2 regions of the Actinoplanes sp. NPDC049681 genome follow, and region 2 is predicted to be linked to the other one. Evidence: riboswitches for the same ligand, from Rfam matches in the RefSeq annotation. Region 2 holds a riboswitch; the other holds the start of a gene.
The links. Region 2 has a riboswitch for S-adenosylmethionine ahead of ACIBO8_RS29055 (aminotransferase class V-fold PLP-dependent enzyme). Riboswitches for the same ligand answer to the same signal wherever they lie in the genome.
Positions count from the first base shown of each region.

Region 1 (4,405 bases), on a different contig from region 2:
GTTCACGTACGACCTGGAGCACTACCGCGACCGGCTCCGCGGCTTCTACTTCGACTTCGAGAAGGAGGCGCCGGGTCCACTGCTGATGACCTCGGAGGACGTGATCAAGTCGCTGGCCGAACTCGCGGTCGACCCGGGCGCGTACGCCGACCAGCGCCGGGCCTTCCAGGCGCGCTTCTGCGACCTGGACGACGGCACCGCGACGAAGCGGGTCGTCGACCGGATGCTGGAGCTCGGCTCCCGCGTCTGACCGGCCCCCGCCCGCCCTACCGGGTCGCAAAAGCGGCATCCGGGTTGCCTCGCCTGCCACCAGCGGGTAGGCAGGCAGCATGACCAGCACGTTGGCGCCCGCCCTCACCGTGCACCGGGTGACGCCGCAGGACGCGGCGAGGATGCGCGCGTTGCGGCTCGAGATGCTGGCCGACAGCCCGCTCGCCTTCCTCGAGACGCTGGCGCAGGCCGCGGCGCGCCCCCACGCGGACTTCCGGCGCCGGATCGTGCAGGCCTCGGCGGGCGGCCAGCTCGCCCAGTTCGTCGCCGACCCCGGACCGGGCTCCGGCGGCCGGCTGATCGGCCATGCGGGCGGAACGGTCCTACCCGAGGAGTCCGCCGCCACGGTGGTCTTCGCGGTCTACATCACGCCGGCGCACCGCGGCCGGGGCGTCCTCGCCTCGCTGGTCGACGCCGTCGCCGAGTGGTCGCTGTCGCTGGGCCGGCGCGAGCTGATGCTGGAGGTCGTGGTCGGCAACGACCGGGCGGTCCGCGCCTACAAGCGGCTGGGCTTCGAGGACACCGGCGTACGCGTGCCCCATCCGGTCCTCCCGGGATTGCAGGAGCTCCAGATGCGCCGCCGCGCATGACCAGGCCGCCGCTGCGGCGATGGCCGCTGGCGCGGGCCGTGCTGACCGCGGCCAACGGCACCACGCTGGCCGGCATGGCGGTTGCCGTCCTCACCGGCGCGAAGCTGCGCCGCGGCCGCCACGGCATCCTCGTCGCGGAGGGCTACCGCCGGAAGGTGCCGCCGGCGACCTGCTTCACGGTCGGCTCCGTCGTCATCACCCGGCGGTCCGCCGAGTGGCTGCTCCACGAGCAGCGCGCGGATCTGCTGGCGCACGAGAGCCGGCACGCGGGCCAGTACGCCGTCCTCGGCCCGCTGTTCTGGCCCGCCTACTGGGCGGCCTGCGGATATTCGTGGCTGGTCAGCGGGTCCTTCGGCAGCCGCAACGTCTTCGAGCGGCACGCGGGCCTGGAGAAGGGCGGCTACTGCGAGGTGCCGTTGCGTCCCTGGGCGCGCAGGTTCCGGCGGAACGCGGACGGAAACTGAACCGGGCCCGGTGCGGACCGGCGAACCGGCCCGGACCAGGCCCGGGAAGTTGGTCGAGAGAACGCGCGCACAGCGCCTCCGGCACTGGGTCGTTGGGCCCCGGAGAGATTGTCGCCAAGCTCGAAGGTGGGGCCACTTACGGCGTCGCGTCCTCCCGCGTAGAGCATCCTGCCGATCCTCAGATGCTCGCGCAAGTCCTCTGGCGGAGGAATTCTTGACGTTGGGCAGGAGGGTGACTACGAAGCGTTATCCCAGCAGGCCGGCCTCGCGAGCGCCCTTCAGGGACGGCTTGATGTGGTGGGTCGGGCCGACCAGACCCGCGACCGCGTCGATCGTCTTCAGGCCCTCGCCCGTGTTGAAGACGACGGTCTCCTTGTCGGGGTCGAGCTTGCCGCTCGCCACGAGCTTCTTCAGTACGGCGACCGTCGTGCCGCCGGCGGTCTCGGCGAAGACGCCGGTGGTCCGGGCGAGCAGCCGGATGCCTTCGCGGATCTCGTCGTCGTCGGCGTAGTCCATCCAGCCTCCCGTGCGCTGGACGGCCTCGATCGCGTACGCCCCCGCGGCCGGGTCGCCGATGTTCAGCGACTTCGCGATGCCGGTCGGCTTCACCGGGACGATCTGGTCGGTGCCGTTGTGCAGCGCCACCGCGATCGGGTTGCAGCCGGCGGACTGGGCGCCGAAGACGGTCCAGCCGCCCTCGGGGGCCTCGACCAGGCCGATCTCGACCAGCTCGCTGAACGCCTTGTCGACCTTGGTGAGCAGCTCGCCGGAGGCCATCGGGATGACGACCTGGGCGGGGATGCGCCAGCCGAGCTGCTCCGCCACCTCGTAGCCCAGCGTCTTGGAGCCTTCGGCGTAGAACGGGCGCACGTTGACGTTGACGAACGCGGTGTCCTCGAACTCGTCGGTCTCCACGAGCTCCCCGCAGAGCCGGTTGACATCGTCGTACGAGCCCTCGATGGCGACCAGGCCGCCGCCGTACACCGCGGAGGTGATGACCTTGCCGGCCTCGAGGTCGCTGGGGATGAAGACGATGCTGGGCACCCCGGCACGGGCGGCGTGCGCGGCCACGGAGTTGGCCAGGTTGCCGGTGGAGGCGCAGGCGAAGCGGGTGAAGCCCAGCTCCCGGGCGGCGGTCAGGGCGACGGAGACGACCCGGTCCTTGAACGAGTGGGTCGGGTTCGCGGAGTCGTCCTTGACCCAGAGCGGCGCGCGCAGGCCGATCTCGGCGCCCAGCGCGTCGGCGGCGACCAGCGGGGTGAGGCCGGGGTCGAGGCTGACCCGGGTGGCCGGGTCCTGGCCGGCGGGGAGCAGGGCGGCGTAGCGCCAGATGTTCTGCGGGCCGGCCTCGATCTGCTCGCGGGTGACGGTGGCGAGGGCGGCGGTGTCGTACGCGACCTCGAGCGGGCCGAAACACTCGTAGCACGCGTGCTGCGCGGCGAGGGGGAACTCCGTGCCGCAGCCGCGACAGACCAGGGCGCGGGCGGGGCTGGTGGACTGGGTGGGGGCGTCGACGGTCGACGTCATACGAGGCTCCTTCTCATCTTCCCCGGGCGCGGGTCTCCGCAGATCCGGGACGGAATTAGCACCTGCCGCGCGCTGGCCTCGTCATCGAGTCGAGCGCGGTGGTTGCCGGGGCGTCGTCGGGCCGTATCCCTCAGCCCCTCTGGATGAGGTATTCAGTTGTGTTACCAACACCTTACGTGGTGAACCGGGGATGCCAAGAGCGGTGTCCCGAGGGATGAGTCACCCCGGGGTGGCGGCGGGTTCATAGGGTGACGCTCGTCATAACCACTATGCCGGGAGGTGCGGCGTGACCGCCGTCCTTGAAATCCAGGGTCTGCAGAAGACCTACCGCAGCCGGAAGGGGGTACGCAGGGCACTCGACGGCTTCGACATGGTCGTCGAGGCCGGCCAGGTGCACGGCTTCCTCGGCCCCAACGGCTCCGGCAAGACGACCACGCTGCGTACCCTGCTCGGCCTCATCCGGCCCAACGCCGGGCGCATGGCCATTCTCGGCCGTGAGGTGCCGGAAGCCCTGCCCGAGGTGGCCGGCCTGGTCGGCGCGATCGTCGAGAGCCCGCAGTTCTTCGGCAACTTCTCCGCCCAGGACACCCTGGAGCTGCTCGCCGATGCGGGCGGTGTCGACCGGGCCCGGGTGGTCGAGGTGCTCGAGCTGGTCGGGCTCCGGGACCGGGCCAAGGACCGCGTCAAGACGTACTCGCTCGGCATGAAGCAGCGGCTCGCGGTCGCGTCGGCGCTGCTCAAGAACCCGAAGCTGCTGATTCTGGACGAGCCCGCCAACGGCCTCGACCCGGGCGGCATCCGCGAGATGCGCACGCTCATGCGCAACCTCGCCGAGTCCGGCATGACCGTGGTGCTCTCCAGCCACATCCTCGGCGAGATCCAGCTGATCTGCGACTCGGTGACGATCATCGCGGCCGGGCGCCGGGTGGCCGCCGGCAGCGTGGCCGAGGTCCTGGCGCGGCACACCAGCTCCTCGGTCCGGGTACGCGTCGAGGCGATCGCCGACCTCACCGCCTCGGCGGGCGCCCTGCGGGATGCCGGCGCCCAGGTCGTCGTCGAGGCCGACCACCTCATGGTGACCAACGTCCACCAGCCCAGCGCGATCACCCGTACCCTCGCCCAGCGCGGCATCTACGTCTCCGAGCTCGCCCCGGTCACGGTCGACCTGGAGAGCGTCTTCCTGGAGCTCACCGGCACCGCGCCGGTCGAGGGCGAGCACCGGCAGGTGGATCAGACGGTCATGGCCCCGGCGGGCCCGGCGCAGGGTGGGTGGGGACAGTGAGCCTGTACACGGCGGAGACCCGGCGGCTCACGAAGCGCCGCTTCACCCGTTTCTTCGTCATCGGGGTGGTCGTCGTGCTGGCCGCGATCGCGGTCGGCATGTTCTTCACCCATGAGAAGAGCACCCCGCAGGTGGTGGCGGCCGCGCAGGCGAAGGCCGACCGCGAGTTCCAGCAGGCGACGGTGCAGGCGGACGCCGAGCGCAAGGCCTGTGCGTCGCAGCCGGGCGCCGACTGCACGAACGTGTGGACGCCGACCCGCGAGGAGTACCGG
Region 1 is NZ_JBITLP010000001.1:695,523-699,927, reverse strand. Features, by position in the region: gene ACIBO8_RS03170 (CDP-glycerol glycerophosphotransferase family protein) at 1-250, shown strand, start outside; gene ACIBO8_RS03165 (GNAT family N-acetyltransferase) at 330-860, shown strand; gene ACIBO8_RS03160 (hypothetical protein) at 857-1,324, shown strand; gene thrC (threonine synthase) at 1,571-2,851, opposite strand; SAM riboswitch class I at 2,862-3,001, opposite strand; gene ACIBO8_RS03150 (ATP-binding cassette domain-containing protein) at 3,138-4,133, shown strand; gene ACIBO8_RS03145 (ABC transporter permease subunit) at 4,130-4,405, shown strand, end outside.
Region 1: it holds a riboswitch for S-adenosylmethionine, as region 2 does, so the genes downstream of both, thrC (threonine synthase) here and ACIBO8_RS29055 (aminotransferase class V-fold PLP-dependent enzyme) in region 2, are expected to answer to the same signal.

Region 2 (4,405 bases):
CAGGAGCGGTACGCGATTCCACTCCTGACACTCTGCCGAAGAGGTACGACAATTTCCTCCCATGACGCACCCTGCGGACGAGGTCGTGACCCTCGCGAGCGAGCTCATCGCCATCGACACCACCAACCCCGGCACCCACGGCGGTCCGGGACCTGAGCGGGCGGGCGCCGAATACGTGGCCGCCCGGCTCGCCGAGGCCGGGTACACCAGCGACTACGTCGAGTCCGGCGCACCCGGGCGCGGCAACGTCGTCGCCCGGCTGCCCGGCGCCGACCGGTCGCGGGGCGCCCTGCTGATCCACGGCCACCTGGACGTGGTCCCCGCGGATCCCGCCGAGTGGACGGTCCCGCCCTTCTCCGGCGAGGTCCGCGACGGCTACCTGTGGGGCCGCGGCGCCGTGGACATGAAGGGGATGCTCGCCATGACGCTGGCGGTCGCCCGGCACTTGCGGCGCACCGGTGTCGTACCGCCCCGCGACCTGGTCTTCGCGTTCCTCTCCGACGAGGAGGCCGGTGGGGTGGTCGGGGCCCAGTGGCTGGTCGCGCACCGGCCGGATCTCTTCGAGGGCGTCACCGAGGCGATCAGCGAGGTCGGCGGGTTCTCCGTCAGGCTGCCGGGCGGGCCGCGGGCGTACCTGGTGCAGACGGCGGAGAAGGGCTCGATGTGGCTGCGGCTGGCCGCGCGCGGCACCGCGGGGCACGGCTCGCTGCTGCACACCGACAACCCGATCGGCAAGCTCGCCGCCGCGCTGGCCCGGCTCGACGCGTACCGCTTCCCGGTGGTGCTCACCGAGCCCGTGCGTGAGTTCCTGACCGGGGTCGCGCGGCTCACCGGCGTACCGTTCGACCCCGCCGACCCGGAGACCGCGGTCCGCCGGCTCGGGCATCTCTCCCGGCTGATCGAGCCGGGTCTGCGCGACACCGCCACCGCCACGATCGTCGACGCGGGCACCAAGTCCAACGTCGTGCCCTCGATCGCCCGGGCCCAGCTCGACGGCCGGATGCTGCCCGGGCGCGACGAGGCCTTCCGGGCCGAGCTCGCCCGCGTGCTGGGCCCCGACGTGGCGATCGAGTGGGACAGCCTGCCCGCCGTGCAGACCACCTTCGACGGGAAGCTCGTCGCCGCCATGGCCGCCGCGGTCGACGCCGAGGATCCCGGGGCGCGGCTGTTGCCGTACCTGATGCCGGCCGGCACGGACGCCAAGGCCTTCGCCCGCCTGGGCATCCGCCACCTGGGTTTCGCCCCGCTGCGCCTGCCGCCGGAGCTGGACTTCACCGCGCTCTTCCACGGCGTCGACGAGCGGGTGCCGACCGCGGCGCTGGAGTTCGGGACCCGGGTGCTCGACCGGTTGCTGCGGACGTGCTGAGGGATCATCTGCTACTTTTTCAGCAGGTCATGAGTGCCAGCGCCAAGCCCCGGCTCGCTGGCCGGCAACCCTTCCGTTCGCGATGGGGTGCCCCGGGTGAGGACCGGGCCTGCGCCGGCACCGGCGCGGGCAAGCGCGGACCCCGTGGGGGTCCCTGACCTCGCGGAGGTTCCCGTGACCCTGGCTCTGCAGCACGATCTGGACGTCGTCGGCGACGACGCGGCCGTGCGCCTCACCACCGGCGAGACCGTCCGGTTCGCCCACCTCGACCACGCCGCCTCGGCGCCCTGCGTGCGCGCCGCAGCGGACGCCGTCCAGGCCCTGCTGCCCTGGTACGGCAGCGTCCACCGCGGCGCCGGCATCCGTTCGCAGACCTCGACGCTGGAGTACGAGCGCGCCCGCGACCTGGTGGCGTCCTTCGTCGGCGCCCGCCCGGGCGACACCGTCGTATTCACCCGCAACACCACCGACGCGCTGAACCTGCTGGCGCGTGCCCTGCCGCCGGGCACCACCACGATCGTCTTCGACGGCGAACACCACGCCAACCTGCTGCCGTGGCCCCGGCAGCGCCGGTTGCCGTGCCCGGACAGCCCGGACGCGGCGGTCGCGGCCGTCGAGGAGGCGCTGCGGACGGTACGCGGGCCCGCCCTGCTCGCGGTGACCGGCGCGAGCAACGTGACCGGCGAGGTGTGGCCGGTGCGCCGGCTGGCCGACGTGGCGCACGCGTACGGCGCCCGCGTGGTCGTCGACGCCGCCCAGCTGGCCCCGCACTCCCCCGTCGACCTGACCGCCCTCGGCGCCGACTATCTGGCGTTCTCCGGGCACAAGCTGTACGCACCGTTCGGCGCCGGCGTGCTCGCCGGGCGCTGCGACTGGCTGGACGCCGCGTCGCCGTACCTCGCCGGGGGCGGCGCGAGTGCCGTCGTCGGGGACCGTCCCGGCGAGGTGACCTGGGCCGCGGGGGCGGCCCGGCACGAGGGCGGCACCCCCAACCTGCTGGGCGCGGTGGCGCTGGCTGCGGTGTGCGCGGCGCTGGCCCGGGCGGATCGTGCGGCGCTGCACGAGCGCGAGCAGGGCCTGCTGACCCGGCTGCGCGACGGGCTCGCGCGGGTGCCGGGCGCCGTGGAGGTCGGCGCCTTCGGCGGCGGCGTACCCCGGGTCGGGATCGTCTCCCTCGCCCTGCCCGGGCACGATCCGGCCGTCGTGGCGGCCCGGCTGGCCGACCGGTACGGCGTCGGGGTCCGCGCCGGCCAGTTCTGCGCCCACCCGCTGACCCGCCGGCTCACCGCCTCGGCCGGTGCCGCCGCGTGCGGGGCCGGCGCCACCGGGCTGCTGCGGGTGAGCTTCGGCCTGGGCACCCGCGACGACGACATCGACCGGCTGGTGCAGGCCCTGGGCGATCTCCTGAGCCGGCCGGGGTCCGGGGATCAGGGTTAACTCGGGGGCCGCTCCCGATGCCGGTCGGGTACGCGCCGGGCGACGCTGGATCCCATGAACGCCTTCTCCGACTCCATGACCCGTCAAGGCCTCGTCCGTCCCCGCGAGGGCCGCATGCTCGGGGGTGTCTGCGCCGGGCTGGCGCGCCGCTTCGGGCTCGACCCGTGGCTCACCCGCCTGCTCTTCGTCCTGGTGCTGCTCGCGATCCCCGGCAGCCAGCTGCTCGTCTACCCGCTGCTGTGGATCCTGATGCCGGGCGAGAAGCCGGGCTACCCGCTCTGACCTCGGGGCACCACCGGCACCGCACCCGGGCGGTAGGGTGCGGGTCGGTGTGCCCCCGCGAGGTGAGATGAGGGATCGATGAGCCGGCCGCTGCTCCCCGGTGACCCGCGCCGGCTCGGCCGCTACACCGTTCTCGCCCGCCTCGGCCAGGGCGGGATGGGCACCGTCTACCTCGGCGAGGCACCGGACGGCCGCGAGGTCGCGATCAAGATGGTCCGGCCGGAGTTCTCCCACGAGGCCGAGTTCCGGGGCCGGTTCCGCAGCGAGGTGAACCGGGCGAAGCAGGTGCCGCCCTTCTCCACCGCCGAGGTGATCGACGCCGACCCGGACCACGACCCGCCCTACCTGGTCGTCGAGTACGTCGACGGCCCCAGCCTGGCCGCGGTGGTGCGCGACCGGGGTCCGCTGGGCGAGGCGGCGGTGCACACCCTGGCCGTCGGGATCGCCACCGCCCTCACCGCCATCCACGGCGCCGGCGTCATCCACCGCGATCTCAAGCCCGCGAACGTCCTGCTCGCCCGCGGCGGGCTCAAGGTCATCGACTTCGGCATCGCCAAGCCGCTCGAGGCCACCAGCCACCACACCGCCGTGGACCAGATGGTAGGCACCGTCTCCTACATGGCGCCCGAGCGCCTGGAGCCCGTCCCGGGACAGGCGGCGGCCTTCCCCGCCGACGTGTTCGCCTTCGGCGTCGTCATCGCGTACGCGGCGACCGGCCGTACGCCGTTCGCCGCCGACTCGGCCCCGGCGACCGCCCTGCGGATCCTGACCGGGACGCCGGACCTGACCGGGGTTCCGGGCACACTACGGGATCTGATCGCCCGTGCGCTCGCCCGGGATCCCGCCGATCGGCCCACCGCCCGTGAGGTGCTCGACGCCCTGCTGTCCGGGCCCATGCCGGCCTCGGAACCACCCGTGCCGCCCGCGGCGCCCCGCCCGCCCGGCGAACCGCCGGAGGCCTGGCGTACACCGCCGCCCGCCCCGGTCTTGCGGCCACGGCGTACCCGCCGCGGCGTCCTGCTGGTCGGCGCCGCGCTGCTCACCGCGGCCGTGGTGGGCGCCGGCCTCCTCCTTGCCCGCAGTGGGGGGACACCCGAGCCGGAAGCGCAGCCCGCAGCGGTGGCGCCGGCGAGCCCGTCGGCGACGCCGGACGGCATCCTTGTGGGCAGCCGGCGGACCCTGCTGCACCTGGCCGGGATCGACCGGGACCTGGCGCTGCCCGACACCGGACCGGCCCGCGCGTCGGACGGCACCGGGCCGGACGCCCTGTTCGTGCTCGAGTCGTACGGCGTCGACTACCTCATCAAGGCGGTACGCCCG
Region 2 is NZ_JBITLP010000008.1:313,355-317,759, forward strand. Features, by position in the region: gene ACIBO8_RS29045 (DMT family transporter) at 1-22, opposite strand, end outside; gene ACIBO8_RS29050 (M20/M25/M40 family metallo-hydrolase) at 62-1,366, shown strand; SAM riboswitch class IV at 1,392-1,508, shown strand; gene ACIBO8_RS29055 (aminotransferase class V-fold PLP-dependent enzyme) at 1,592-2,803, shown strand; gene ACIBO8_RS29060 (PspC domain-containing protein) at 2,858-3,085, shown strand; gene ACIBO8_RS29065 (serine/threonine-protein kinase) at 3,164-4,405, shown strand, end outside.